DNA from 3 places in the Pseudoalteromonas sp. MEBiC 03607 genome. Region 2 is predicted to be linked to each of the others. Evidence: predicted binding sites of a transcription regulator. Region 2 holds the regulator's gene; each other region holds the start of a gene.
What was found. The regulator LexA, encoded in region 2, represses DNA repair genes until DNA is damaged. The targets are predictions, from matches to a motif close to TACTGTATNNNNATACAGTA.
Positions count from the first base shown of each region.

Region 1: uvrD (DNA helicase II) is a predicted target of LexA. The motif match lies at 6,934-6,953, and genes of this name have one in related genera.
Region 3: ruvC (crossover junction endodeoxyribonuclease RuvC) is a predicted target of LexA. The motif match lies at 5,842-5,861, and genes of this name have one in related genera.

Region 1 covers NZ_SRRY01000001.1:696,390-706,448, reverse strand. Annotated here, with positions in the region: gene E5N72_RS03185 (YifB family Mg chelatase-like AAA ATPase) at 1-537, opposite strand, end outside; gene E5N72_RS03180 (trimeric intracellular cation channel family protein) at 576-1,190, opposite strand; tRNA gene E5N72_RS03175 (tRNA-Met) at 1,709-1,785, opposite strand; tRNA gene E5N72_RS03170 (tRNA-Met) at 1,927-2,003, opposite strand; tRNA gene E5N72_RS03165 (tRNA-Met) at 2,065-2,141, opposite strand; gene cysQ (3'(2'),5'-bisphosphate nucleotidase CysQ) at 2,382-3,179, opposite strand; gene nudE (ADP compounds hydrolase NudE) at 3,172-3,744, opposite strand; gene yrfG (GMP/IMP nucleotidase) at 3,806-4,462, shown strand; gene E5N72_RS03145 (dUTP diphosphatase) at 4,463-5,083, opposite strand; gene E5N72_RS03140 (peroxiredoxin-like family protein) at 5,217-5,846, shown strand; gene E5N72_RS03135 (YacL family protein) at 5,879-6,247, opposite strand; gene E5N72_RS03130 (hypothetical protein) at 6,371-6,595, opposite strand; gene uvrD (DNA helicase II) at 7,018-9,183, shown strand; gene E5N72_RS03120 (GNAT family N-acetyltransferase) at 9,161-10,059, shown strand, end outside.
Region 2 covers NZ_SRRY01000001.1:311,746-321,804, reverse strand. Annotated here, with positions in the region: gene hmpA (NO-inducible flavohemoprotein) at 1-615, shown strand, start outside; gene E5N72_RS01440 (hypothetical protein) at 655-1,029, opposite strand; gene E5N72_RS01435 (S41 family peptidase) at 1,019-2,644, opposite strand; gene E5N72_RS01430 (endonuclease) at 2,745-3,398, opposite strand; gene E5N72_RS01425 (VOC family protein) at 3,514-3,867, shown strand; gene E5N72_RS01420 (hypothetical protein) at 3,842-4,567, opposite strand; gene E5N72_RS01415 (hypothetical protein) at 4,726-5,106, shown strand; gene E5N72_RS01410 (PaaI family thioesterase) at 5,114-5,551, opposite strand; gene lexA (transcriptional repressor LexA) at 5,712-6,329, shown strand; gene coxB (cytochrome c oxidase subunit II) at 6,767-7,912, shown strand; gene ctaD (cytochrome c oxidase subunit I) at 7,909-9,501, shown strand; gene E5N72_RS01390 (cytochrome c oxidase assembly protein) at 9,501-10,031, shown strand.
Region 3 covers NZ_SRRY01000001.1:2,675,771-2,685,829, reverse strand. Annotated here, with positions in the region: gene E5N72_RS12320 (arylsulfatase) at 1-252, shown strand, start outside; gene E5N72_RS12315 (AarF/ABC1/UbiB kinase family protein) at 423-1,745, shown strand; tRNA gene E5N72_RS12310 (tRNA-Pro) at 1,773-1,849, opposite strand; gene E5N72_RS12305 (arylesterase) at 1,954-2,571, opposite strand; gene E5N72_RS12300 (ABC transporter ATP-binding protein) at 2,572-3,291, shown strand; gene E5N72_RS12295 (FtsX-like permease family protein) at 3,281-5,782, shown strand; gene ruvC (crossover junction endodeoxyribonuclease RuvC) at 5,912-6,436, shown strand; gene ruvA (Holliday junction branch migration protein RuvA) at 6,438-7,058, shown strand; gene ruvB (Holliday junction branch migration DNA helicase RuvB) at 7,066-8,070, shown strand; gene tolQ (protein TolQ) at 8,977-9,681, shown strand; gene tolR (protein TolR) at 9,668-10,059, shown strand, end outside.

The DNA of each region.
Region 1 (10,059 bases), 380 kb from region 2:
GTAGTGGATATTCAAAGGCAGAGGTTGTTGATTTAGTAAGTCGTTCCAGACATCTTGTAATGAATAAACTGCTTTTCGTGATACGCCAGAAACTAAACTAGCTAAGTTATCGTTTTCGACAGGTAAAAAGCAACAGCGCCCTTGCTCTTTAGCACCCAACACTGAAGGTAAGATAGCATTCACACCTCTTACTTCACCGTTTAAGGCAAGTTCACCATAAAATTCATAACGATGTATGTCGTTGCAGGTGATCTGTCCAGAAGCGACTAGAATCCCTACTGCTATGGCTAAGTCAAATCGACCGCCATCTTTTGGTAAATCAGCGGGCGCAAGATTAACGGTTATACGTTGATCAGGAAAGCCAAACTGCGAGTTTTCGAGCGCGCTACGTACACGGTCTTTGGCTTCTTTTACTGAGGCCTCAGGAAGACCAACAATATGAAACGCTGGCAATCCATTACCTAAATGCACTTCAACAATCACTTCAGGAGCTTGCACGCCAACCTGAGCACGAGAAAAAATTCGGGCTAAAGACACGATCCGATATGTCCCTATAGTTCATCCATGAATACAGTTTAGTCAGGATATTTAAAAACATGCAACGTTAAATGCCACCTCATTGCAGCTAAACGAAGCATCAGTGTCATTAACATTGCCATAATCATGGCAAGCTCAGTGACTAAACCTAGGGAAATACTTACTGTGTAAACAATACCACCGGCGATACATGTTATCGCATACAGCTCGCCTTTTAACAGCATGGGTATGTTGCCTGCTAATACATCGCGAATGACTCCGCCAAAACATGCCGTGATAACCCCCATAATAATCGAAGTCGTATCTGGCATACCGGCAAGCATTGCTTTTTGAGCCCCCATAACAGCAAAAAACGCGAGTCCAAATGCATCTGCAATCTGTAGTGCACTTAGCGAAATAGAGCGCTGTTTGTTTATTAAACGCGTAGTGATAAATACCGAGAGTAAAATAGCCCAAAAGTAGCTTTGATCATGCAGCCAAAAAACAGGAATGTCTAAAATAACGTCGCGGACTGTGCCGCCGCCAATTGCAGTAACAGTGGCTAATACGACAACACCAAAGCCATCCATCTTTTTATCATATGCCAGTAGCGTCCCTGAGACCGCAAATACGGCTACGCCAAATAAATCAAACCAATGGTAAAGTTCAGTCATGTTTGTAGCTAAAAAGTAATATTACTGACGTTGTAACATAAACCTTTCTATCTTTTAAGCGAAGATTCATTGCTCGCACAAAGCCACTAACATAATAAAGAAAAGCAACTGAATACTCAGCTGCCAAAACTCAAAGGAAGGAAAGCTGAACTGTAAGAGGTTAGGATCTCAGTGATGCTTTAACCATAGCTGTTATTGAGCCATGTTTGCCCGTCAAATACTTACACAAGAGATCCTATCAAGGTACAGCCTAAAGCCATACTTTAAGATTAGTTCAGTCAGTTCTGATATGTAAGTAAATTACGACAAAAAGAATGGAAAATAAGTAAAAAACACTTCTTTTGATTTTAACTATAATAATTTGTTACTAAAAACTAATAGATATAAATTCAGTTGGTTGCGGGAGCTGTAAGTTTTGAGGGCGAACCGACGACCTTCAGGCTCTGAACCTGAATTTCAGACATAAAAAAACACGCTACAGCGTGTCTAGTATTACATATTAATTTTTTAATTTCAGTTGGTTGCGGGAGCCGGATTTGAACCGACGACCTTCGGGTTATGAGCCCGACGAGCTACCAGGCTGCTCCATCCCGCGCCTGAAATTATTAAGTTTATTTTACTTCTCACTTAATTTAAGAAGTCAGCCAATTCAAATAATTGGTTGCGGGAGCTGTGAAGGTGAAGAGTGAACCGACGACCTTTATAGTTCCAACATTGCACCAATCTTTTTAAAAATTGGTTGCGGGAGCCGGATTTGAACCGACGACCTTCGGGTTATGAGCCCGACGAGCTACCAGGCTGCTCCATCCCGCGCCTGAATATTAAGTTTATTTTACTTCCTACTTAATTTAAGAAGTCAGCCAATTCAGAAAATTGGTTGCGGGAGCCGGATTTGAACCGACGACCTTCGGGTTATGAGCCCGACGAGCTACCAGGCTGCTCCATCCCGCGCCTGTATGTTTAGAGTCCCAGAAGCCGGATTTAAACCGACGACCTTCGACTTCAGGTATTAGCGAGTCCGACGAATGATTTATCATTCTGCTCTATCCCGCGCCTGTAATCCCTAAGTAACATGAGCATGTTAACGATGCCTTGTTCCGAAGAGAGCGCTATAATATAGCAATAAAATTAGAAATCAAGCGTTATAATCAAAATACGGGCTTAAGCGAACAAAAAGCACACAAAACCTCACTAAAATGCGCGCTGATGTGGACTAATCATTTTTTGCCACTCCCAATCAGGGTGCCCCATAACAATAAAATCAGGATTCTCGGTACTTTCTCGTTGATTGTAAGTTAACGGATTGAATTCAGCGTCCGTGATGCAACCACCCGCTTCTTCAACAATGACTTGCGACGCGCCTGTATCCCACTCACCTGTTGGCCCTATTCGTAAAAAACAATCAGCTTTACCTTCCGCGATAATGCATGCTTTCAATGAACAAGAACCTAATGCAACCGTCGCAAACTGGGTATTTAAATATTGGCTAACAGCTTCAATTTTTTGTCTTCGGCTTACAGCTAAGGTTAAATTATCCGGCGTTGCTACCGAAATTTGCTGATCTTGGCCATTTTCACGTTTAAACGCGCCATTTTGATAACTAGCAAAATAAGTCACTTGTTTCGCTGGCCAATGAATAACGCCAAGCACTGGGCGATTATTTTCAACTAAAGCGATATTTACTGCAAAATCACCACTTTCTAAAATAAACTCGCCAGTGCCATCCATTGGATCAAGTAACCAATAACGCTGCCAATCTTTTCTATCTGCCAGCGCTGGAATAGGTGTTTCTTCTGACATAATTGGAATATCAGGCGCTAATGCTTGTAAGCCTGCCATCAACACCTCATTCGAGGCTAAATCAGCTTTAGTAACAGGCGTATCATCTGACTTTTGCTCAGCACCTATATCATCCTGTTGATAAATGGCCATTATAGCGTCGCCAGCTTGTTCAGCTAACCGAATACACGGCTCTAAAAAATTATTCATTGCCCGCTCCCGACTCTAAGTACTTTGTTAATAATAGCAAAGCTGCGACACTTCGTGCTTCGGTAAAGTCTTCTTGTTGCAATAATGATTGCCAATCACTTATTGGCCATTTCACAACGACAAGCGGTTCAGGCTCATCACCAGGTAAGGTTTCAGGGTAGAGAGCTTCGGCGTACAAAATATGCATAGTGGCATTAAAGTAACTCGGTGCCATGCTGACTTTTTTAAGTTCAGCAAAGTGCTTCGCGCCAAAACCAACTTCTTCTTTAAGCTCACGATCTGCAGCTTGCTGTGGTGTTTCGCCTGGGTCAATTAAGCCCTTTGGAAAGCCCAACTGATAATCATTGGTGCCTGCACAATACTCTCGCACTAATAGCAGTTCATTATCGGCCGTTACTGGCACAATCATCACTGCCCCTCTGCCACCGCCACGAATTCTTTCGTATTGCCTTTGCTCGTCATTTGAGAACTTCAATTCGAGAGACTCAACAGTAAATAGTCGACTTTTAGCGACAACTTCATTAGACAAAATTTGCGGTGGTGTAGGATGCTTTTTCTGTGTCATTGGCATTAATTTGCTATCATGGCAGTTATGCTCATCATAAATCTTTTAAAGTGAATTGCCTATGTTAAATTGGTCAAAAATCGATACTGTGTTGTTAGATATGGATGGCACCCTACTCGATTTGCATTTTGATAATTACTTTTGGCTAACCGTTATTCCCGAGCAATATGCGCGTAAACATAAAATCAGTTTAGACCAAGCAAAAGCTGACATTTTACATCGTTATCAACAAGTTCACGGGCAAATTAATTGGTACTGCTTAGATTACTGGCAACAGCAACTTGATTTACCGATTATGGCGTTAAAACGTGAAATTCAACATTTAATCAGAATTCGTGACGATGTTCCGCCGTTCTTAACGGAGCTAAGAAAAGCAGGCAAGCAATTGATAATGCTTACTAACGCGCACCCAGATTGTGCCATGTTAAAGTTTGAACACACGGCTATCGATAATTACTTAGATGGGGTTATCTCAACTCACCAATATGGCGTGAGTAAAGAGCATCAACCATTGTGGCAACAAGTACATCAAGAATGGCAGTTTGATAAGGAACGGACTTTATTTGTCGATGATAGCCCTGCCGTGCTAGATGCGGCAAAAGAGTTTGGTATTGGCCATATACTTGCGGTTGCCAACCCTGATAGTCAGCAACCGCATAAGCAGTTCGATGGCTTTTTATCGACCATCGATTTTCGCGAGTTTATACCCGTTAAATAATTACTTCGGGTAACGCTGTTCTAGGCCTTGGTATACAAGTTTTGCAAAATCAGCATGCTCTGTATCCAGGCTTTTAACCACTTCTACTAAGTGCTCGTTATCTTCTTGGCCATTCCAGACTTTGATATAACTACCGTCTTTGTAACCATGATCTTGACGGAAGAAGTTCAAGGTATTTTTACCAACATAACCACGGTATAAATCATCAATATCCATACCAATTTGCGCCATACAACCTGCAAATGTAGCTGCATTAAAACTCTTTTCAGCGACTGCTGACGCGGCTAATAATTCGAGTGTTTGTTTAAAGTCATCAGCTTGAACTGGCGCACTTAACTCAGCTTCAAGTTGCGCAGCTAACTGCTCATAGCTGGTTTCACCATCAATACGTAAAGATAAACCAAAATGGAAAATATCAACTAACTCTAAAATAACTTGTTCAGTATCTGGGGTTTGTTTTTTCCACCACTTCCAACCGTAGTGGTCAAGCATTTCAGCACACTCAACCCAAATTGCACGATACCATTCAAAACCTTGGCTAAACCATTGCTCATGAACTTTGGTATTCATCGCATTTTGCATCTCGAGCATAACAACGAGTTTTTGTAAATTAGCAGACATTCTTTATCCCAACTTGCATTTTTTATTTGCCTATATACTACAGTTAAATTTGAGTTTGATGTAGGTAAAGATGAAATTAATCCCGCAACAATCAGGTCATCTTTGCAGTTGAAAAAAATAACCGAGGAAGCCCATGTTTAAATCTCTACTCATTAGCGCGTTGTTTGTACTATCAAGCCAAGTTATCGCTGCAACTGCGACCAATATTGCCGAATCTGCTGAGCGAGTCAGTCCATTATTACCAGGATTAACGGTGCCAAATATTGAATTAAAAGACCAATACGGCAAAACAGTGTCTTTAACTGAACGCTTTAAAGAAAAAACCACGGTGCTGATTGTTTATCGTGGCGGTTGGTGCCCATATTGTTCAAAGCAATTGGCTAGCGTACAAAAAATTGAGAAAGAATTAGCAGATTTAAACGCGCAATTAATTGCCGTTTCGCCAGACAGCCCTGAAAAACTCGCTGAAACAAAAATTACAGCTCCTAGCTATCAATTGCTTTCTGACGACAGCCTCACTTTGGCGCAAACGTTAGGTCTAGCGTTTTATTTAGATGACAAAACAGCAAAGATTTACCGTAATAAGCTTGGAGTTAACTTTGTCTCGTTAGAGGGTGAGGCGAAAGTCGCGCTACCAGTACCCGCAGTATTCGTGATAGACACAAATGGGTTAGTTCATTTTCAATACGCTAACCCAAATTACAAAGTACGCTTAACAGAAGATTTATTACTAGCCGCTGTTAAATCAGTGAGTGAGCAATAAATTGGCAATCGATAAGCAGAACATGTTTCTGCTTATCGGCCTTGTGTAAACTCTTGCCAAGATTCAATTAAATCAACAAAGTCTTCAAAGCCGCAGCCACTGCAGAGGCCTTCTTCTTCAAGCATTAAATCATCATCTTGATAGGCAACTAGGTCTTCGTTGTCTTGATGTAATGCATGTGCTTCGAATAACGCTTCATCTTTACTTAAGATCAAATCAATTTCTTGACCTTGTAAAGTTAATGGCTCATTGCTGCTCTTAACCGCAGAGATCAACGCTTGCACCATCGCGATTTTTTCTTTACCGACTTCTTCGTTTAGCCAACGGCCTATGACGGCATGTTCAGAGGAAATTTTAATGCGTAAACCGCTAATTGGGTCGCGGATAAATTGATATTCCATGAAGGGTACTCGTAATACGTTATGTGCTAATTATACCGTTTGCAGCTAGACGTGGCGAGTTTTGTAAGGTTAAAACAACACGAGCGCCCATGCGGGCGCTCGTATTTATGCTATTTAAAATAGCTAGAGTCGCGATTTGAAGCGTGCAGCATCAATAATCGCCCATAGGTATACGATTGGCAGTAAAATAAAACCTACTGCAACATATATTAATGCACCACTAATCACCCATGCTAAAAAGAATGCAATTGCCGCCATTAAACGACCTTGTACCAATTGTCCTAAACCAGGAAAAAAGATATTACATATTGCTGCGATTACATTACCGCCAGAACCTTGCTCTGCCATACTAACCTCTGTAGTTTTTAATGATTATACTTTTTATAAACACACTTTATGCCAACTTATTATGACTTACAAATCAAAGTGTTAAAAAGTAGCGTTATTTTGATTTTAGTTCTTTTTGCTAAAAATCGGTCAAATTCACAATTTTCATACCTATTCGCTTAATTAAGTGATCTATTTTGAGGCAATAAAACCTCGTTGATAACAAGGCAAAAATTTCGTTATTTAGTTGTTCTAAATGAGAAATTTTTAACGCAGGTAGCGACAGGTTTAATCCCTCAAAATGATTAAGTATTATTGCGGATAGGTATCCTTTCGTAATTTTAATGACTTGCCAAAATAGCTGTTTATAAAAACAGTATTTTATTTAGCCTTGCATAAACACCTGTTATACTCCACCCATTATAGATTGAAAAGGCGTAACGATGGACGTTTCTGAATTACTCGATGGCTTAAATGATAAACAACGGGATGCAGTCGCAGCCCCATTGCAAAACATGCTAGTACTTGCAGGTGCAGGTTCTGGTAAAACTCGAGTACTTGTTCATCGCATCGCATGGCTCATGCAAGTTGAGCAAGCTTCTGCATACAGCATCTTTGCGGTAACCTTCACTAACAAAGCCGCGAAAGAAATGCGCACCCGTGTAGAAGAAACCTTAAAAGCACCGGTTGGCGGTATGTGGATTGGCACTTTCCATGGCTTATCTCACCGCATTTTACGCGCCCATCACCGTGAAGCGAACTTGCCTGAAAGCTTTCAAATCTTAGATTCTGACGATCAACAACGTATGATCAAACGCTTGCTTAAAGCGATGAACATCGATGATAAAAAGTGGCCAGCAAAACAATTTGGTTGGTATATCAGCGCGAAAAAAGATGAAGGTCTACGTCCTAAAGACATTCAAGCCTACGATATTAATGAGCAGATGATGCTGAAAGTCTACGCTGCATATCAAGAGGCTTGTGACCGCGCAGGCTTGGTCGACTTTGCAGAAATACTGCTGCGCTGCTACGAAGTACTTAAAAACCACCCAACACTTTTACGTCACTATCAACAGCGTTTTGCTCACATGCTAGTAGACGAGTTCCAGGATACTAATACTATTCAATACGCTTGGTTAAAACTACTCGCGGGTAATACGAACAGTATTATGATTGTGGGTGATGATGACCAAAGTATCTATGGCTGGCGTGGCGCAAAAATTGAAAATATCAAACGCTTTTTAACTGACTTCGAAGCCGAAACCATTCGCCTTGAACAAAATTACCGCTCAACGGCAACCATCTTGAAAGCCTCAAATGCGCTGATCAAAAACAATGCTGAACGCATGGGCAAAAGCCTTTGGACAGACGGCAATGATGGTGAGCCTATTTCTGTTTACGCTGCGTTTAATGAATTAGACGAAGCGCGCTTTGTCAGCAGCAAACTGCGTAGCTGGCTAAATGCAGGTAATGCATTACAAGATGCCGCGATTTTATACCGTAACAATGCGCAATCTCGTGTACTCGAGGAAGCAATGCTACAAGAAGGTTTAAAATACCGTATTTACGGCGGTATGCGCTTCTTCGAACGTCAAGAGATCAAAGATGCACTTTCGTATCTACGTTTAGTGGGTAACCGTCAAGATGATGCTGCTTTCGAGCGCGTTATTAACACCCCAGCCCGTGGCATAGGTGATAAAACACTAAGCCATATTCGTGATTGCGCGCGCAATGAATCATTGCCACTTTGGTATGCCGCAAAAGCTATTATCGAGCAGCAGCATTTATCTGGCCGAGCTGCGAGTGCCGTCACTAAATTCTTAGAGCTTGTTGAGCATATCGAAGATAAGATCAGCGATCTCACCTTAGAAGAGCAAGCGAAATGCGCCATTCAAACCTCAGGGTTAATGGCAATGTATCAAGCTGAAAAAGGTGAAAAAGGCCGTGCCCGGGTAGAAAACTTAGAAGAGCTTATTAGTGCTTGCGGTCAATATGAACTCCCTGAAGATGAAGAGTTCAGCTCGCCACTACAGGGCTTTTTGGCATATACCTCTCTAGAATCTGGCGAAGGTCAAGCTGACGAGCACGAAGACGCGGTGCAAATGATGACCCTGCACTCAGCAAAAGGCCTAGAGTTCCCGTTGGTATTTATGGTCGGTGTTGAAGAAGGCATGTTCCCATCTCAACAAAGTAATGAAGAGTCTGGCCGTTTAGAAGAAGAGCGCCGTTTATGTTATGTCGGTATGACTCGCGCCATGGAAAAACTATACATTAGCCACGCAGAAAGTCGCCGTTTATACGGACAAGAAAAATACCACAGCCCATCACGCTTTTTACGTGAAATGCCTGAAGACTGTATCGAAGAAATTCGTATTAAAACACAGGTTTCAAGACCGCCTGCAGCAGGTCGTTTTAGTCCATCAGTAACACATGCCGCATTTGAAGATAGCGGCTTTAACTTAGGTCAACGCGTCTTGCATGCCAAGTTTGGTGCAGGTACTGTACTCAATTACGAAGGTAGCGGCGCACAGTCACGTATTCAAGTGAACTTTGATGACCTAGGCAGTAAATGGCTTGTAACACAGTATGCAAGACTTCAAGCCTTATAATGAGTATTTAACAGCACTGTGCAACGAGCTGGTTATTGCAAAGCATCGCCAGCTTGTCATAGTGCAAGGAAGCGAAGCTTGGTGCTATCAGTTTGCAAACCAATTAGCGCTTAAAAATAGCTATGTTTTCAGTAGCAACTCATTATTAGCAAATAGTGAGTTTCCAAAACATGCTCACCAAATTCTTGGTCAAGAGTTTCAAAATGCAATTTTTGATGGTTTTAGCGGCTTATATGCCGATAAATTAGCCGCACTTGCAGGCACCGTAAAAGCAGGTGGTGTACTGATACTATTGCTGCCTGATGACAGTAATTGGCAAGACCCTGCACTCACAAGTATTACCTCCTATGGCCAAGTGATTCAACACAGCTTTTTTAATCAGCGTTTATTCGCCAAGCTAAAGTTGCAGCCACATTATTTTACTGAGCACTCGCTCCCTGCTTACCAATCAGTATCACCAGCAACTGCTGAGATAAATTTTCAGCAACAACAAACATGTGTTGAGCAAATTATTAAAACCGCGACAGGACGCGCTAATCGTCCTTTTGTGATCAGTGCCGACCGAGGTCGTGGTAAGTCAGCGGCTTTAGGACTTGCAGCAGCCAATCTTCAAGATAAAAAAATCCTTATTTGTGCAACCCAAGCCAAAGCTGTACAAACAAGCTTTAAACATTTAGCTGCTGAGCTTGGTGTTAGCAAAGAGCAAAACTGTAAGCAATTAGCTAACCTTAGCTATATTGCGCCAGATATACTGCTAAATGAAAAACCTGATTGCGATCTGCTGTTTGTCGACGAAGCAGCAGCGATTCCAGTTCCACTATTATTGCAGATCCTGAAAAGCTACCCACGAATTGTATTTGCTAGCACTATGGTTGG
Region 2 (10,059 bases):
GCGTATTTACCGGGTCAATATTTAGGGATAAAAGTAACGCCAGCAAACAGCAACTTAACTCAAGTTAGGCAATACTCATTGTCGCAACAAAGTAACGGTCGAAATTATCGAATTAGCGTGAAAAAAGAAGGCTTAGTATCTAATTACTTACATAGCTTAGCAGAGGGAGATGAGGTAGAGGTTTACCCTCCTGCGGGAGACTTTGTGCTTCGCGAAATTGATTTTCCTGTCGTGTTGATTTCGGCAGGTGTTGGTCAAACCCCAATGATGGCAATACTCGAGACATTATTAAGTAATCAACATAACCAGCCAATTCATTACCTGCATGCTTGTGACAGTGAGACGCAGTTTGCCTTTAAAGAGTATTTATTAAAACAACAGCAAGCGCACGCTTCATTACATTTTGTTACTTGGTTTAAAGATGGCAAGGGGGGAGATTTTGCGGGCTTGATGGATGTAAATCACATTGCTGCTAGCTTACCAATTAGTAAAGGTGACTTTTACCTATGTGGTCCAATGGCATTTATGGCAATGATAAAAGAGCAGCTACTTAGTTTAGGGGTTGCAAGTGAGCGAATTCATTATGAGGTGTTTGGCCCTCATCAACAGTTATAAAACAACGAAAGGCGCAGTGGGTCACTGCGCCATTATTGTCTATTCTGCTTCACATTCTACATTCGGTAGTGGTACTCGCAGCTCTTTTTTTGGGTAATAGAGCAAACACTGTTCACCCATTTTTTGCAGCACAAATTTTTCTGAAGGGATACTATGCGCCCCCATAATTGGCAATCCATCGGGCCCTTTATTTGTCCCATGATCTATCAATAGTTCAGCACTTTTAGTAAACACGTTATCAGCTAAAGTAACCAATGGGCCCCCTTTAGCTGATTGAATCGCTTGTTGTATTTCAGTGATTACGCCAGGATTTACGCGCGTTAACGTGGCGTTTTGTGGCTCCCCTGCTTGGGTGCTTTTACAGCCCGTTAAACTCACTAATAGTGCGCAAGTGAAAAGTGCTTTATTGTTCATTGTTGTCGTCCTTAGCCGGAGATGGACGTGTTAAGTCCATGTTTTCCTTATAAAGCGGTTGTTTATAAGAAAGTGGGATTCCACTGGCTTGTTCTGCTTGAGAGGCAAAGCTTGGTTGTTTGATGTTATTTGTTTGTACAACAATTGGACAGCTGCCATTCTCAATATGATGTATTGCTGTTGAAAATAAGCGTTCTTGTGTATCACCTAGTTTGTTATCAAAATCATCAGCAACTACACAACCTTTAACATCTGCATCAAACTGAGGTGAAGGAGTTGGTTTAAAACCGTCAGCATATTCCCCAAAGCCTTTATCATTAGCTCCAGAGAATTGGATAGTGTAGTAAGTAGTGGCGCAATTATGAGTGGGTGTAAAGCCATAAGGCTTGCCGCAGGTCGTATCACCAATAAGTACGACTTCTGCATCTATACCTTTTAAACCATTTATAAACGCTTCTGACGCAGAACAAGTTCCTGCTGTACTTAGTACATATACTTTAGATAAGTTGAGATCAGGAAGTCTGCTATTGGTTGTTTGAAATGTAGAGTAATCTATTTCACGGTCAATAAATGGGTAAGGAGCCTCTTGTGGTTGCTTGTCGTTTTTGATGGTTTGATAGTAGTAATAGTCATCAGTATTAGCTGGGCCGGCAACCATGTAAGCAAGCTGAGATGATAACGCTAATAAGCCGCCACCATTATACCTAAAGTCAATTACTAGCTCGTCAATGTTATCGCTTTTAAACTTGTTAACAGCGCTTATCAGCTCTGGTTGAGCAATACTAATAAAACTATTAAATTGCATATAGCCGACTTTTGTACCATTGGCGGTAGTGATGGTATTAACATTCTGAACAGGTGTTTGCGCGATATTGCCCGCTACAAGTGTGAATGATTTTTCACTGCCATCGTTACTGCGCACAACAAAGTTATGCGAATCACCCGCTGTTGGTCCAAAAAGCGCTTCATTTAAAATATCTACGCCTTCTTGGGTATTAGTGTTAATACTAACGCCGTCGACCATTAAAATAGTATCACCGCGCTGTAATCCGACATTTTTAGCTGGTGAATCATCTTCTAAATAAGCAATACGTAATTCACGAGGGGGGACATTGCTTAAAAATGCCCAGTTAATACCGTAGCCAGAAACCACGCCTGATTGTGCTTCTTTATAGTACTCTTCGGTTGGGCGACTGAAGTGGAAGTTATCTTTATATGCCCCTGAGTCAGTTGTTTGATATGTTTTTAATTGCGCAAAATAAGCGGCGACAGAGTTGAAGTTGTCTGGGTCGTTATCTTCAATCTCATCGTACCAAAGGTAAGTTTCATCACTCCATGAACGTAACCACATTTTTTCTGTAAACTCACTGCCAGCAGTATCTGGGTAAGGCCTATTATTATTGTAAGGGTCATTGCCTGTTCGAGGAACCGCACATTGGTTTTTAAATTCACTTGATGGGGCGAAAACTCCTGCCGTCCAAGATGGCTCAGAAGTTGTTGGCGGTGGCGGATTAGTTGTACTATCAGACGAGCCACTTCCTCCTCCGCACCCTGTTAAAGAGAAGCCAGACACTGCCAAAAACACCGCTGGAGCAAGTTTATTACAATTAAACATATGAATTACTTTCCTGTAAATATTTGCTTAAAACGTATCAATAACTATAGCCCATAGCAATAGATAGCCGCCCCTTTTTTATGAACATTATTGCTCTAAACTAGAGTGCTTTACGGTCATTTACTTGAGCCACTTCAAGTCGTTGCCATGCCTCGAATAGCTGTCGTTGTTTATTTGAAATTTTTAATCCGTAGGTTTGCTGCATGTAGAAATAGGCATCAGCGATACGTTTTCGTGCATAAATAGGAGGCTCAAACACCCGTTGCTTAAAATCTATTTTAATAGGACAAGCACCGTATTTAGGACTATGGGATGTGACCATTCCATAGCGAAAATTCGAGCGATCAGCGTTGATTTCACCTATTGCAGGTGCCAGATTATTGATATCAGCTTCCATTTTTCGGAACTTTTCGCTGACTTTTCGGCAATTTTTGCGTCCGCCGTTTTGCCAACATTGTAACTGATGGCCAAATTCCCACGCAGGTACTATGTGCTCCCACTCAATTCGTTTTGCGCGAACATTTTCTTTGCCTGAACGTGTCATTGCATTTCGAGGTATATAGCCACATCCATTAGGATCTGGTACAAGTTTCTTACCTTGGCGTTTTATGTCACATCCACAGTAAAGGCTTTTACTATCGTCTGGTAGGGTTTTTATTAAGTGCTTTTTGGCACTAGAAAAGCTTGAAAATTGCTCTGCATTTACAGAGAAATTGATTATTAAACAAAGGGTAAAGTAGAGAAATAAACGCATAACAATCACATCAGTGAACTACAGGAAAGCTCATTTTAGAGTGACTATTCTAAAAGGAAAAGTTTTTCAACTCAGCTATAGTTGTTAGGCCGTTTTCATTAAAGGAATTACTACTATGTTACTAGGTGCTTTTTCTGTGAGTTTAAATGTAAAAGATATCCATGCCTCTAAGCTGTTTTATGAAAAGCTGGGTTTTAAAGAGTTTGCCGGCGAAATAGAGCAGCATTGGCTAATTATGAAAAACGGTGAACATTTAATTGGTTTGTTTCAAGGAATGTTTGATAAAACCATGCTGACCTTTAACCCCGGTTGGGATCAAAATGCTAAAACGTTAGCTGAGTTTGCTACTTTTGAGCAATTAGCTCTGCATTTTCAGCAGCAAGGTTTAGCAATACAAAAGGCCGGTGAAGCGAGCTTTATTATCACCGACCCAGATGGCAACCCTATTTTGATAGACCAACACGTGTAGCTGGTTTTTTACGCTTTATACGAACGTTTTGCAGTAACAAAATAATTCCGGTAATACAAAACAGCACGCTGGTGGCTGAGAAGCTGATAAGCAGTGGGTTATTAAAGTTTTCTCGCTCGTCGTAATCCATAATATGCAGCATCCAGAAAAAGTCGAAAATACGCCACAGGGTGCTGCGTACAGTGATGACTTTACCGTTTTGGCTGTCTAAATATATGGTTGTCGCAAGCCAATCATCGAAACGAACTTGCCATATGTTTTGTTTATGGGCAGCTTCGCGGGGGCCTTGTTTTAATTGCTGTACTTGCAAAACATTGGCATCAATCAGTAAGTGTGCTTTGGCGTTCGCGATAATTTCAGCCTCACTGGGTTTTGCCATGATAGCTCCAGTATGACCATTAAAGCTGACAGTGCTTTGCTCAGTAGTAACTTCAATGATTGGTGCATTTAAAAAGTGACTATAGTTAATCGCTTTTATTTGTTGAAATTGGGCGGTTATCCGATCAACTGATGCTGTGTAATCGGCTATCATAAATGGATTATCTAAACTGCGTTTTGCTAAATGTTTACCATGCACTTTTTCGAGGGGGAGTGAACTCATTACTAAGCCTCCCGATAGCCATAGAAGTAGCTGAATGGCTAGCAGATAGCCAAGCCATTTATGCCCTTTTCGAGCATATTTGAACATGCGTTTATTCATCATTACTCCGTTATTATTGTTGTATGGGAGCTATTTTAGGTTGTTTAACTGTATTGCCAATGCGGCATAATGTCGCATTAACTGTATTCTAGATTTGGTATATATACAAAACTGAGTTAAAGTTTCAGTCGATATCAATAGAGGGTAAAAACGAGAGTATGTCGGAAATTCAATTTTTAAATGTGGATCTGGAGCTTGAATCAAAGCACGATATTAGTGCACTTGTTGCTGATTTAAAGAAAAATGCCATGGTTTTACATTACGACCAAGATGAATACCGTCAACTAGCGCGTATTGAGGCTGCTGCTGATATCAGTACACCAGACAAAGCGATTAATCAGTTGTGTGAATTAATTGAATCGTGTTCACGAAATGCTCTTAAGCAGTGGTTATCGTGCTCTAAACGTACATTTGATATTGGCTTTGAATCAGGCGTTTCACCAAAATGTTTTAATCAAGCCCTGCATGCTGATACTTTGTTGCGTATTTCAGCGATTGGCGCAGGGGTTGAAATTACGATTTATCCAGTCGAAAAGTAGCCTGAGCTTAGCGCTCTACAACAGCTGCGGTCATTCTTGATACGCAGCAAAGCTCTCCTGCGGCATTGGTAATTTTAATATCCCACACTGAAGTGCGCTTACCTAAATGAAGAGGCTTTGCTGTAGCCGTTAATACACCCTTACGAGATGCTTTCATATGGTTGGCATTAATTTCTTGGCCAACAGCATAAAATTTATTGAAATCAACCACAAAGTTAGCCGCATAGCTTGCCACTGTCTCGGCTAACACAACGTTCGCTCCGCCATGTACCATGCCCATAGGGTTATGATGCTCAGGAATGGCAGGCATAGTCGCCACTAAATAATCATCACCAATTTCAGTCACCTCAATGCCCATGGTTTTCATTAAAGTACCTTGCCCGGTGATCCCTTGCTCTAAACTTTTACAAAGCTCTAGTGTGATTGGTTGATGCCAAATACTCATTGTATTTCCTTGCGTGCAAATTAAAAATAATACCTTATGGCATCTTTATACCTGGTTCAATGTTAGTTTTGTAGCAATATGATGGCGTTAATTTAAATTTGCGATTTTCAGATAACTGTATATACTCACAGTTAAATGTACTGTATGGAAAACCAGTTGTATGCGCCCATTAACAAAACGCCAATCGCAAATTTTAGAACTAATTAAAGTCTTTATTAAAGATACAGGCATGCCACCTACGCGTGCTGAAATAGCTCAAACATTGGGTTTTAAAAGTGCCAATGCTGCCGAAGAGCATCTAAAAGCACTGGCAAAAAAAGGCATGATCAAAATGAAGCCTGGGGCGAGTCGTGGTATTCAATTAATTGAAGAAGACGAACCTGAGCAATTAGGTTTACCTTTAATTGGACGAGTTGCAGCGGGTGAGCCCATTTTGGCGCAAGAACATGTTGAAAGTCATTGTCAGGTTGATCCTTCACTATTTAAACCTGCGGCTGACTTTTTACTGCGTGTAAATGGTATGAGTATGAAAGACATTGGCATCATGGATGGTGATTTACTCGCAGTACATAGAACGCAAGTTGCTGAAAATGGTCAGGTTGTTGTTGCTCGTGTTGATGAAGATGTAACTGTTAAGCGTCTTGAAAAAGCTGGGCGTAAAGTATTTTTACATGCTGAAAACGAAGAATTTTCGCCAATTGAAGTTGATCTTGAGCATGAATCTTTCAATATTGAAGGGTTAGCGGTGGGTGTTATTCGTAATGCCGACTGGATGTAGCTGTTTCTAAAATAGTGCACCAAATTGCTGTAATTTGGTGCGTTGCTTGTTTTTTATTATTTAGCATTGATTTGTAAACCCTTACTCTTTGTATAAAGCCTTATATGGCGCAGTTTTTCACTCTTTTTTTACTCTCACTCTGCCTCTCATTTTAAAATAACGCGCTGATTATAGTTGTTATTTTTGCACCAAAATAAACATTTATTACTACTAAAACTTGCTTATTGCTCATTTTTTAACTAATTGGTTAATACAGTGTATTAACACCTGATTAATAAAAATACACTCAAATGTGCTAGGTGTTAAACATAGGGTTGGTATCATCGCTGGGTCAAAATGATACGTAGTCGCTCTGAACAATAAAAAAAACGAATGGGCACCTTGTTGTATCGCCTTTTCGCTTTGCGTCTTGCAATAGCATTAAAAGGAGCCGTCACATGGGTAAACTGCGTTATGCCTTGTGGCTTATATTACTCTCACCTGTGCAGTTAGCATTGGCAAATAGCCAATTTAATATGCGTAAAGGGGTGACTGATATAAGTAATAGTGTTTATGAATTACACATGACGATATTTATTATCTGTTGTGTGATAGGCATCATCGTTTTTGCGGTGATGTTTTGGGCTTTGATCCATCATCGAAAGTCGAAAGGAGCCAAGCCTGCGCAATTCCACGAAAGTACCAAGGTTGAAATTCTTTGGACTGCCATACCATTTGTGATCTTAATCGCCATGGCAATTCCAGCTACAAAAACACTGATAGCGATGGAAGATGCTTCTAAAGCCGATATTACAATTAAAGTAACGGGCTCACAGTGGAAATGGCATTACGAGTACATGGGCGAGGAAATTGCTTATTACTCAATTCTATCTACTCCAAAAGACCAAATAGATAACCAAGCTGACAAAACAGAACATTACTTACTTGAGGTTGATAAGCCTTTAGTACTTCCTATCAATAAAAAAGTTCGTTTTCTAATGACCTCAGATGATGTTATTCACTCATGGTGGGTGCCTGACTTTGCGGTTAAAAAAGATGCAAACCCGGGTTTTATCAATGAGGCATGGACACGCATAAATGAGCCAGGCATCTACCGGGGTCAGTGTGCTGAGTTGTGTGGTAAAGATCATGGTTTCATGCCTGTTGTTGTGCAAGCGTTGCCTGAAGACGAATTTGCTAACTGGCTAGCAGAGGCTAAGCAAGAAAAGGCCAATGCTGCAGCAGCTGATGCGGCTTTATTAGATCAAACATTACCGAAAGAAGAATTAATGGTTCTTGGGGAGCAAGTTTATATGGCAAGTTGTGCGGCTTGTCATCAGCCTACAGGAATGGGCTTGCCGGGAGTGTTTCCTGCTCTTAAGGGGAGTCCAATTGTGCTTGGAGATGTAAAAGACCACATCGACATCGTATTACATGGTAAGCCGGGTACAGCGATGCAAGCATTTGATAAACAGCTTTCAATTAAGCAACTTGCTGCGGTTATCACATATAAGCGAAATGCATGGGGTAACGACACAGGCGATGTGATTCAACCAAGTCAAATTCAAGCAGCTATCGATGCAGCAACGGAGGCGAAAGAATGAGCAACGTTATTAATGAACAAGCCACTGAGCATGCGCATCATGACCATCATCCTGCAAAAGGTTTCAAACGTTGGCTTTACACCACCAATCATAAAGATATTGGCAGTTTATACCTGATATTTTCGCTCACTATGTTTTTAATTGGTGGCGCGATGGCAATGGTGATCCGCGCTGAATTGTTTCAACCTGGTTTACAACTAGTCGATCCACACTTTTTTAACCAAATGACCACAGTGCATGGTTTGATAATGGTATTTGGTGCGGTAATGCCGGCATTTACAGGGCTTGCTAACTGGATGGTGCCTATGATGATCGGTGCACCCGATATGGCGCTACCACGGATGAATAACTGGAGTTTTTGGATTTTACCATTCGCGTTTTTAATCTTGTTGGCTTCGTTACTTATGCCGGGTGGTGGCCCTGCATTTGGTTGGACTTTTTATGCGCCACTTTCAACGACCTATAGTAACGATAATACAGCCTTGTTTGTGTTTGCTATACATATCATGGGTATTAGTTCAATCATGGGCGCGATTAACGTTATTGTGACTATCGTTAATATGCGAGCGCCCGGCATGACATGGATGAAGTTACCACTGTTTGTGTGGACTTGGCTTATTACGGCATTTTTGTTGATTGCTGTGATGCCTGTTTTAGCTGGGGCGGTCACTATGGTGTTGACCGATAAATACTTTGCAACCAGCTTTTTTGATGCGGCGGGGGGCGGTGACCCTGTGATGTTCCAGCACATCTTTTGGTTTTTCGGTCACCCTGAAGTGTACATCATGATTTTGCCGGCATTTGGTATTATTTCAACCATCGTGCCGACCTTCTCACGCAAGAAGTTATTTGGCTACGCTTCTATGGTGTATGCGACCTCGTCGATTGCACTTTTGAGCTTTATTGTATGGGCACACCACATGTTCACCACAGGGATGCCTGTAGCCGGTGAGCTGTTCTTCATGTATGCAACCATGCTCATTTCGGTACCAACTGGGGTTAAAGTGTTTAACTGGGTTGCAACCATGTGGCGAGGCTCGATTAGCTTTGAAATTCCGATGATGTTTGCCATTGCCTTTATTGTGCTGTTCACCTTAGGTGGGTTCTCTGGCTTGATGCTGGCGATTACACCGGCAGATTTCCAGTATCACGATACTTACTTTGTGGTTGCGCATTTCCATTATGTATTAGTGACCGGGGCTGTGTTCTCAATTATGGCAGGAGCCTACTACTGGCTACCTAAATGGACTGGCAACATGTACAACGAAACACTTGCGAAATGGCATTTCTGGCTATCGCTGATCAGTGTCAACGTGTTGTTCTTCCCTATGCACTTTGTTGGCCTTGCGGGTATGCCGCGCCGTATTCCTGATTACGCCCTTCAATTTGCTGACTTTAACGCCATTATCAGTATTGGTGGTTTTGCCTTCGGTTTATCACAGCTACTGTTCGTGCTTGTTGTTTTTAAATGCGCACGAGGCGGCGAAAAAGCACCTGCTAAGGTATGGGACGGTGCAGAAGGTTTAGAGTGGGAAGTTGATTCGCCCGCACCGTATCACACCTTTGAAACACCGCCGGAGATCAAATAATGAACCATGCACCTTTGCTCAAAAAGCTGTTGTTAGCATGCTTAGGTATGTTTGCATTCGCCTTTGCATTGGTGCCACTTTACGATGTGTTTTGTGATGTCACAGGTTTAAATGGTAAGCCATCACTCGAACAAGCAAAAGAGAGTGAAACGGTAAGCATAGACCGTCAAGTTGATGTGAGTTTTACAACGCATGCGCAAAGTGGTGCGCCTTTTGATGTGCAATCAACTCAGTACAGTGTGGTTGTTCAACCAGGAGCGATGCGAGAAGTAAAGTTTACAGCCAAAAACACCAGTAATAACGACAAAGTGATGCAGGCTATTCCGTCTGTATCACCGGGAAAAGCAGCAAAATACTTACATAAAATCGCGTGTTTTTGTTTTGATCAACAACCACTAAAAGCGGGCGAAGAAGTTGAGTTTACCTTGTTGTTTTATGTTGATACGGAATTACCCGACGATGTAGAAGAGCTGACATTGTCCTATACCGTGTTTGATATTAGCGGGCAAGTTGTGGCTAAAAACGATTAAGCCGCCAAGCTAATTGCTAATTGGGAGC
Region 3 (10,059 bases), 2.4 Mb from region 2:
GAAAACTATTATGCTCAGTATGAGAAGCAAAAGTTCCCGATCATCTATAACTTACGTATGGACCCGTTTGAAAGCTTTGATGGCTTAACAGACCGTTCAGACATTGTGCAAGCTAAGCAATGGCTAAATGAGCCTGTGCAACATCTACTTGGTGAACACATTAAGTCATTGACTGAATATCCACCACTGCAAAAAGCAGCGAGCTTTGACTTTAGCCAACTGATGGAACAGTTGATGTCTGGTAAGCAGTAACACTCAATAAAACGATTTATTAAGTTGTTAATCTAAATAAATAGCCGCATCGGGAAACCATGCGGCTTTTTTAGTTTTATGTTAATGGGCAAAAGATTGTAAAAGCTAAAGTGGATCTAAAACCGAGCAATCAACGTATTCAAAGCATTAAGTTAATAGTGTGAAACATTATGAGTAATAAACAAAAGTCTGTGCCAACATCACGGTTTTCACGAGCTGTTCGGCTTGGCTCTTTAGCTGGTAAAGTGGCGGGTAATATGTTGTTTGAAGGCACAAAAGCATGGGCGGCTGGCAAGCAAACATCACGACAAGAGTTATTGTTACAGCCTAAAAATATTCAGCGCTTTGCCGAACAGCTTGCAAATCTGCGTGGGGCTGCAATGAAATTGGGCCAGCTGTTATCTATGGATAGCGGTGAATTACTCACTCCTGAGCTATCTGCAATTTTAGCAAGGCTGCGTGCAGAAGCGACACCTATGCCGCAAAAGCAACTAGTTAAAGTGATGCGAGAGCACTGGGGCGATGCATGGCTAGAACAATTATCACACTTTGAACTTAGGCCATTTGCTGCGGCATCAATAGGGCAAGTGCATATTGCTTACCGAGAATCGGGCGAAAAGTTAGCAGTTAAAGTGCAATACCCAGGTATTGCAAAAGGCATTGCCAGTGATGTTGATAACTTAGCTTACCTTCTCAAGCTCAGTGGCTTATTACCCAAAGAGGTAGAGCTACAACCTCTAATAGACGAAGCCAAACAACAACTTATAAACGAAGCTGACTACGAATTAGAAGCTAATTATTTAAAGCGCTACAGCGAGTGTTTAAAAGGTGACGACAATTATCTTATTCCTAATGTAGTAGATTCGCTTAGTTCTTCTCAAGTTTTAGTCATGAACTTTGTTGAGGGACAAGAGCTAGAAGCACTTGCAAGTGCAGAGCAAACGATACGTAATAAAGCTGCTCAGCAGTTACTAAGCTTATTTTTACGGGAGCTATTTAGCTTTAAATTAGTTCAAACAGATCCAAACTTTGCTAATTATCAATATCAAATCGACAATCAACGCTTAGTACTTTTAGACTTTGGCGCCACCCGCGAACTACCTCAGCATATTAGTGATGGCTACTTACAGTTATTATCTGCCGCGAATAGTAACGACAGAGCAGGTGTTGCAACAGCAGCACAGCAAATTGGCTATTTTCAACAAGGGCTTGCGCAAGAATATATAGATAATGTCATTGATATATTTCTACTCGCCTGCGAGCCACTGCGCCACCAAGGTGAGTATGATTTTGCAAATAGTGACTTACCAAAACGAATCAAAGAGCTCGGCCTAAAAATGAGCACCGCCTCAGAGCATTGGCACGCACCACCCGTAGATGCTCTGTTCGTACACAGAAAACTAGCGGGCCTGTTTTTAATCGCTGCAAAGCTAGGCGCAAAAGTGAATGTGAACAGTATTTTTAAGGAGTTTAAAGCACAGAGGGATAAATAATAGAGCGGGAGTTTGGGCGTAGAAAAATGGTCGGCATAGCAGGATTTGAACCTGCGACCCCTGACACCCCATGACAGTGCGCTACCAAGCTGCGCTATATGCCGACGTTGCAAGCCATAGTACGGCTTTTTTTATAAAAATCAATACACCTGCGGTTTGTTTGGCTGTTTATTGTCCAGCTCTAATTATAAAGTGATTAGGCTGGCGGTTAATCTAGCCAATCGTTGATCGTTTTGTACATAAAGTCGCGTATTAATGGTTGAGCATCGGCGTTAGGGTGTAAGTTATCGTTTTGCATAAGCTCTGGTCGGCCAGCAATATCGATCATAAAAAATGGCATTAATTCTGAGTTTGTTTCATTGGCAATGGTTTTAAAGCTGTCGGTAAAAAGCTTGGTATAACGCGGGCCGTAATTTGGCGGAATTTGTACCTCCATTACGGCGGTTTTCGCCCCAGTTTGTTGGCTTTTTGCTATTAAATCACGTAGGTTAGCTTGTAAGCGCTTGATTGGAAAACCGCGTAAACCGTCATTTCCGCCAAGCTCTATAAGCACGTGCGTAGGTTCGAACTCGGTTAGTAATGCATCGAGTCGTCTTAATGCACCGCCTGTGGTTTCACCGCTAATACTGGCGTTTACTAGGTATACTGATTGGTCTTTTTCATCGTACTTATCTTGTAACAATTTAACCCAGCCTTGCTCTTGTTTAAGGCCATAAGCGGCGCTTAAACTGTCACCTAAAATTAAAATTGTGTTGTCAGCTGCTGCCGTAAGTGGTTTGATTACTAACAGTAAAACGAATATAAAACGTAGGATTGGATGCATCATATGTCAGCGCTTTCTCAATTAAACATTATTCAAGTTAAAGGACTTTCTAAAACGGTCACCACAGTTGAGGGCGACCTCACCATCCTCAGTGACATCAGCTTTAATGTCAAGTCAGGAGATTCGGTTGCGGTAGTGGGCACATCTGGTTCGGGTAAGTCTACTTTATTAAGTTTATTAGCCGGCCTTGACCAATCAACCAATGGCAGTATTCATTTAGATGGTGCTGCATTACACGAATTAGATGAGGAAGCACGTGCTGCACTTCGCGCTGAGAAAGTAGGTTTTGTATTTCAATCTTTCATGCTCGTGCAAAGTTTAACAGCTCTAGAAAACGTGATGCTACCGGCAGAACTTGCTGGAAGCAAAAATGCTAAACAACAAGCACTTGAGCTACTTGAAAAAGTAGGGCTAAGTCATCGTGTTGGCCATTACCCGTCGCAATTGTCGGGCGGTGAGCAGCAACGTGTAGCGATTGCTCGTGCATTTATTGGTACACCTAAAATTTTATTTGCCGATGAACCTTCAGCCAACCTTGATAGTAAAAACGGTAAGCTCATTGAGTCGTTATTATTTGAACTTAATCAAGAACACGGTACGACACTTATTTTGGTAACTCATGATGAGCAGCTTGCGCAAAAATGCCAGCAAATACTACATATTGAAGCTGGGCAATTAGTAACAGTAAAAGAAAGCGAGGGAGTGCAAGCGAATGTGGGCTAAATTAGCACTAAAACTGTTTTCACGTGAGTTTAAGCGCGGTGAGTTAACAGTGATCAGTGCAGCCATAGCTTTAGCTGTACTGACTGTTTTAACTTTATCTATGGTTACTGACCGTATCGGTCAAAGTATTGAGCAAAAAAGCAGTGCCTTTATTGCTGCAGATCGTGTCTTAGCAAGTAACCATGCTTTACCTGCTGAGTTTTTAGATAAAGCCGCCCAAGATAACATTCGCACCGCAAAAATAACCTATTTCGATACCATGCTATTTGCTGGTGACGAAATGCAGTTGGGTTCGGTTAAAGCGGTATCAAACACTTATCCATTAAAAGGCGAGCTAAAGATAAAATCTAGCTTAACTGCTGAGCCTCAGGTAACTGAAGACATTCCAACTCGCGGTGAAGTTTGGCTCAGTGAGTCGGTGTTCTATGCGCTTAATATTAAAGTTGGCGATAAAGTAGAGTTAGGAGCCGCCACTTTTGTTGCCAGTCATGTTGTAGCTGAAGAGCCCGATGCACCGTTTAATGTGTTTTCTAGTAGCCAACGTATTTTAATTAACGAAGACGATATTGCAAAAACTCAGGTTATTCAGCCGGGTAGTCGAGTGTTTTACCGCCAGCTCTATGCTGGGGACGAAAGCGATATCGAAAATTTTTATAGCTGGTTAAAACCTCAAATGAAAGAAAACCAGCGTTGGTATGGCGTTAAAGACCGCCAATCGCCTATTTCTAATAGCTTAAACCGCGCCGAAAGCTACTTATTATTGGCAGGCTTACTTGGCATTATATTAGCTGCTGTGGCTATCGCGGTATCGGCAAAGCGCTATTGTGAACGCCAATACGACCCTGTTGCCATGATGAAAACACTCGGCGGTAGCCGCGCTATGATCCGTAAAATATATCTACTTCATTTGAGCCTTGTTTGTTCAATGTCGGTGATCGTTGGTTTGCTGATTGGTTATGGATTGCAAGCCATTGCAACAGATTATCTAGCACAAAGCATGGGCTCAGTACTTCCTAGTGCATCGGCTAAACCGTGGATTATTGCAATTAGCACAGGTTTAATTTGTGCAATTATGTTCTCGATTAAACCATTACTCGATTTATTTGATATTCCGCCGCTGCGCGTACTGCGTCGTAACTTAGGCGATCGTTTATTGGTCAGTAAAATACACCTTGCTATGTCGGCACTTACCGTGTTTTTACTGATGTGGTTATTTAGTAATAATATTAAAATAAGCGCTATTTTGTTTCTCTCTACAGCGTTTTTAATTGCTGTGTTGTTTGGTTTATCAAAGGTTATATTTGGTGGCGGTCGAAAGCTCGGTTTAAGCCCTGGTAATAGCTGGTCTTTGGCAATTGCGTCTATCCAAAAACGCGCCAACGTAAATGCTGTGCAATTGATTAGTTTTGCTTTGGCTATCAAACTGTTGCTGTTTTTAATTGTACTTAAAAATGACATGATCTCTGACTGGCAATCGCAATTGCCGGTTGATGCGCCCAATTCATTTTTAGTGAATATAACAGAGCAAGAACTAGAGCCAATAACGAGCTTTTTAGCAGAGCGAGATATGCCAACCTCTGACTTTTATCCGGTTGTCCGTGGCCGGGTAAACGCCGTTAATGGCGAGTTGGTAGCTCGTGAAGTCTCACAAGAAGACAATGAAAAGAAAGATGAAGAAGCCCGTTCCGGTATTGGTCGTGAGCTAAACCTAACTTGGCGTGAAGATTTACCAAGCCAAAATGAGCTTATTGACGGCACATGGTTCACAAAAGATTCTGTCGCTGAAGCTTCAGTTGAAGAGTCTATGCTTGAACGCCTTGATGTTAAATTAGGTGACACATTAACCTTTTTGATTGGTGCACAATCGTTTGATGCCAAAATCACCAGTGTGCGCAAGGTTAATTGGACAACATTAAAGCCGAACTTCTTTATTATTCTAAGTCCTGATGTATTGGCGAGTTTCCCTGCTACTTATATTTCATCGGTAAATGTAAAAGCAGATAAAAAGCGCGAGTTTAATGAGCTAATGCGCCAGTACCCAACGGTTAATGTGATTGATGTTGAAAGCTTTATAAAGCAAATCCGCTCAACCATAGAGCAAGTATCGTTAGCGATAGGGTTTGTGTTGGCAATTGTTGTTGCCTGTGGTGCTCTAGTGCTTATTTCACAAGTACAAGCAAGTTTAGGCGAGCGTATGCAAGAGATTGTTATTTTGCGAACCTTAGGCGCGAAAGGGCGCTTAATTAAAAATGCCACCTTATATGAGTTTTTACTATTAGGGGTCACAGCAGGCTTAGTCGCTGCCATTGTTAGTGATGTTGCATTATTAATAGTACAAAGGCAGATGTTTGAATTAGCAGGCAAACTGCATCCGCATATTTGGTTAATTGGCCCTGCGGTAGGGGGCTTATTTGTGGCATGTTTGGGTTATTTAATGATAGCCAGAACAATGCGCAAAAATACTCAAGGCTTATTGCGCTCGTTGGCATAAGAGAAAGCTGTGTGAAAAATGCTCGCAATTGCGGGCATTTTTTATGAATTGCAATTGGTTACTGGTAATTTATACAGTGCTCTGGCATTATTAACTGCAGATAATAATGATAATAGACGGGTCAGTTAGTTGGCGATTATTTTAGGAATTGATCCTGGTTCACGATTAACAGGGTATGGTGTGATTGCCCATCAAGGTGCAAAGTTTACCTATTTAGGAAGTGGTTGCATTAAATTAGCCGATCACGATTTTCCGGTGCGCTTAAAAATGATTTACCAAGGTATTAGCCAGTTGGTAGAACAATTCTCTCCAGATAGCTTTGCTATCGAAAAAGTGTTTATGGCACATAATCCAGACTCGGCACTTAAACTAGGCCAAGCCCGAGGTGCAGCAATTGTTGGTGCTTCAATGGCTGAGCTGCCAGTTTATGAGTATTCGGCACGACAAATTAAGCAAGCAGTTGTGGGTAATGGTGGAGCCGATAAGTCGCAAGTACAGCATATGGTTAAAAATATATTAAAATTACCGGGCACTCCGCAAGCCGATGCTGCTGATGCCTTGGCTATTGCTATTTGTCATGCTCACTCAGAACAAAATTTAATAAAACTTGCGGGTAGCGCTAGCAAAACCGTAAGAGGACGATTAAGGAAGTAATATGATTGGTCGATTAAATGGTTTACTAGTTGAAAAACAGCCACCAGAAATTCTTATTGAAGTAAGTGGTGTAGGCTACGAAGTACAAATGCCAATGACCTGTTTTTATGATTTACCGGCAGTGGGTGAGCAAGCGATTATTTATACCCACTTTGTAGTACGTGAAGATGCCCAGTTATTATTTGGTTTTAACAATAAAACCGAACGCGCTTTATTTAGAGAGCTATTAAAAGCCAATGGTGTTGGTCCTAAACTTGGCCTTGCCATTTTATCGGGAATGTCGGCGCAGCAATTTGTAACGTGTGTAAATAATGAAGATGCGACCACTTTGGTTAAACTGCCGGGGGTTGGTAAAAAAACCGCTGAGCGTTTAGTGCTTGAAATGAAAGACAGACTTAAAAATTGGGGTAATGACTTATTTACGCCATTTAGCGATAATGCGGTTATTGAGCCAGCAAGTAATAATACACTTGTGGCAAATAACGCTGCCGATGATGCTGTTTCAGCGCTTGAAGCGTTAGGTTACAAATTACCGCAAGCACAAAAAGCGGTTAAAGCAGTTAATAAACCAGATATGACGACCGAGGTTCTAATTAAAGAAGCTCTAAAATCAATGTTGTGAGTAAACCATGATTGAAGCAGATCGCTTAATTGATGCATCTGAGCAAAGTAACGAAGACAGTGTTGACCGTGCTATACGGCCAAAGCTTCTTAACGATTACACAGGCCAGCCGCATGTTAAGCAACAAATGGAAATTTTTATTGAGGCCGCACGGCACCGTGGTGAAGCACTCGATCACTTATTAATATTCGGTCCACCGGGTCTTGGTAAAACGACTCTTGCTAACATTGTTGCTAACGAGCTTAACGTAAATATTAAAACGACGTCTGGTCCTGTACTCGAAAAGGCAGGGGACCTTGCTGCACTTTTAACAAACCTTGAAGAAGGTGATGTACTTTTTATTGATGAAATACATCGGCTAAGTCCACAAGTTGAAGAGATTTTATATCCTGCGATGGAAGATTATCAGCTAGATATTATGATTGGTGAAGGCCCTGCAGCGCGCTCAATAAAACTCGATTTACCGCCATTTACATTAATTGGCGCAACAACACGGGCAGGATCACTTACCTCACCGCTAAGAGACCGTTTTGGTATTGTACAGCGCTTAGAGTTTTATTCTGTTGAAGACTTATCAAAAATTGTTGCACGTTCTGCTAGCTTTTTAAATTTAACCATGTGTGATGAAGGCGCGGCCGAAATAGCCAAGCGCTCGCGTGGTACACCTCGAATTGCAAATCGTTTGTTGCGCCGTGTGCGTGATTACACCCAAGTACGCTCAGACGGTAAAGTAAATGCTTCGGTGGCTGAGCAAGCACTCGATATGATTGATGTTGATAAAAGTGGCTTTGATTATATGGACCGTAAATACTTGCTTGCTATTATCGAAAAATTTATGGGTGGCCCAGTTGGTCTTGATAACCTCGCTGCTGCCATTGGCGAAGAAAAAGAAACCATAGAAGATGTAATAGAGCCTTTTTTAATACAGCAAGGTTTTATTCAACGCACTCCACGCGGACGACTTGTCTCGGATATTGCCTACCTTCACTTTGGTTTAACACCCGATAAATAATCAAACCTAAAGTTTAGTTACTAGCTTTTTATTTATAAGTTTCGAGCAGCTCAAAAGGGCTGCTTTTTTAATTTAGGTAACTTGGTTTTATTTATTAGCAAGATAGGTTTTACCGCTTACCGCTTAGTATCATTTTAACATCTGTAATTCACATGCTGTTAAGTTAGCTGTAGGTATTCTCGTTGACGTTTGCTCAGGCAAAAAAAAGCCCGCATAAGGATGCGGGCAAACAACAAGTTGAAGGAAGTAATCTTGGAAACTATGGTCAATTTGAACGAGGTTTTATCCTGTGCAAATTAACCTGGAGCAATACGAAACATCATAATGCAAAAAACTGAGCTTAATGAAAGACTCTTTCATGAGGTTGCTAGCTCGGTATAGGTAAATAATACGCAATGAAGGATTTTTCTTCAAACTAGAAAAATTTTATTTTCAGATAAAAAAAACTAATGTGAGTGAAAATTTAAGTTGTGTGCTTTTTGTTCACTTTTTGGTGTTTTTATATTTAAGCTCATGAATAAAGTGGGTTTTAAAAATTTTATGAACTTCATTCAGGATTAGTTTAAGTATTCTGTAGTAGATTTGCAAAACTGCTTTTGGGTGTTTATGCGTGTTTTTTGAATAAAAGCGCTATTTTTTGAGGTTTTATTAGCTTTTTAGGATTTTTGTAATGACTTTTTATTAATGTAAAAATATGCACAAAAAGACGAGTGAAACTTAATATGACTAAAAAATAGCTAAGCAATTTGCTTTTTACCGTTAATTGCCGCTAATTCACAGCAAGAGCGTTGTCAGTTTATAACTGACTATATACACTAGGCACAACTTTTGGCCTCATTTATGGTCAAACAGTGCGCATGTAATAAATATAACAAATTATATAGAAATCTATTTTAGGAGTTTAACGTGGGATCAGGGCTTAACTTTTTAGATCTTATTCTAGAAGCCAGTGTACTTGTCCAGCTAGTAATGTTGGCATTAGTCGGTATGTCGGTAATGTCATGGGCAATTATTTTTCAACGTAAAAAAGCGATTTCTGATGCACTTAATGGCGCAAAGCGTTTTGAGCAAAAGTTTTGGTCAGGCGTTGATTTAAGTAAACTATATAATGAAGTGTCAGCCCGTCCTGGAGGCGCTTCTGGTGTTGAGGCACTTTTCGTCGCAGGTTTTAAAGAATTTGCTCGTCATAAGAAAAATTCAATTCAAAGCGCAAGTATTGTGATGGAAGGAACGCATCGTTCTATGCGCGTTGCTTTGTCTCGCGAAGTAGAAAAACTAGAATCAAGTCTTTCATTTTTAGCAACAGTAGGTTCAATTAGCCCATATATCGGCCTATTTGGTACGGTGTGGGGTATCATGAATGCGTTTATCGCGTTAGGCGAAGTTAAGCAAGCTACGTTACAAATGGTTGCACCGGGTATTGCAGAAGCACTCATCGCTACAGCGATGGGCTTATTTGCGGCAATCCCAGCTGTTATCGCTTACAACCGTTTTGCAAACAAAGTAGAAAAGCTTGAAGGTAATTACATTAACTTCATGGAAGAGTTTGCTAATATTTTACACCGCCAAGCAGCTACACAAATAGAGGCTAAAGCGAATGTATCAGCGTAAGAAACGTCGCCCTGTAGGGGAGATAAACGTAGTACCTTACATTGATGTAATGTTAGTACTGCTAATCATATTTATGGCAACAGCACCACTTATCACCCATGGTGTAAAAGTCGACTTACCGAAAATGGAAGAGTCTGATCTTGTTGATACCAAAGATACACCACCGATCATTGCTTCAATTGATGCCGAAGGTAAATATTATGTCAGTATTGGTACTGACCCTGAAGCGCCGATGGAGGCCCTTGATGTGGCGGCGGTTATAAAGCTACAGCTGCAGAAAAATCCAGATACTCCGGTTATGATTAAAGGCTCTGGCCGTGTTTCTTATCAAGAAGTATTGCTATTAATGGACTTTTTGAAAAACGCGGGTGTTCCGTC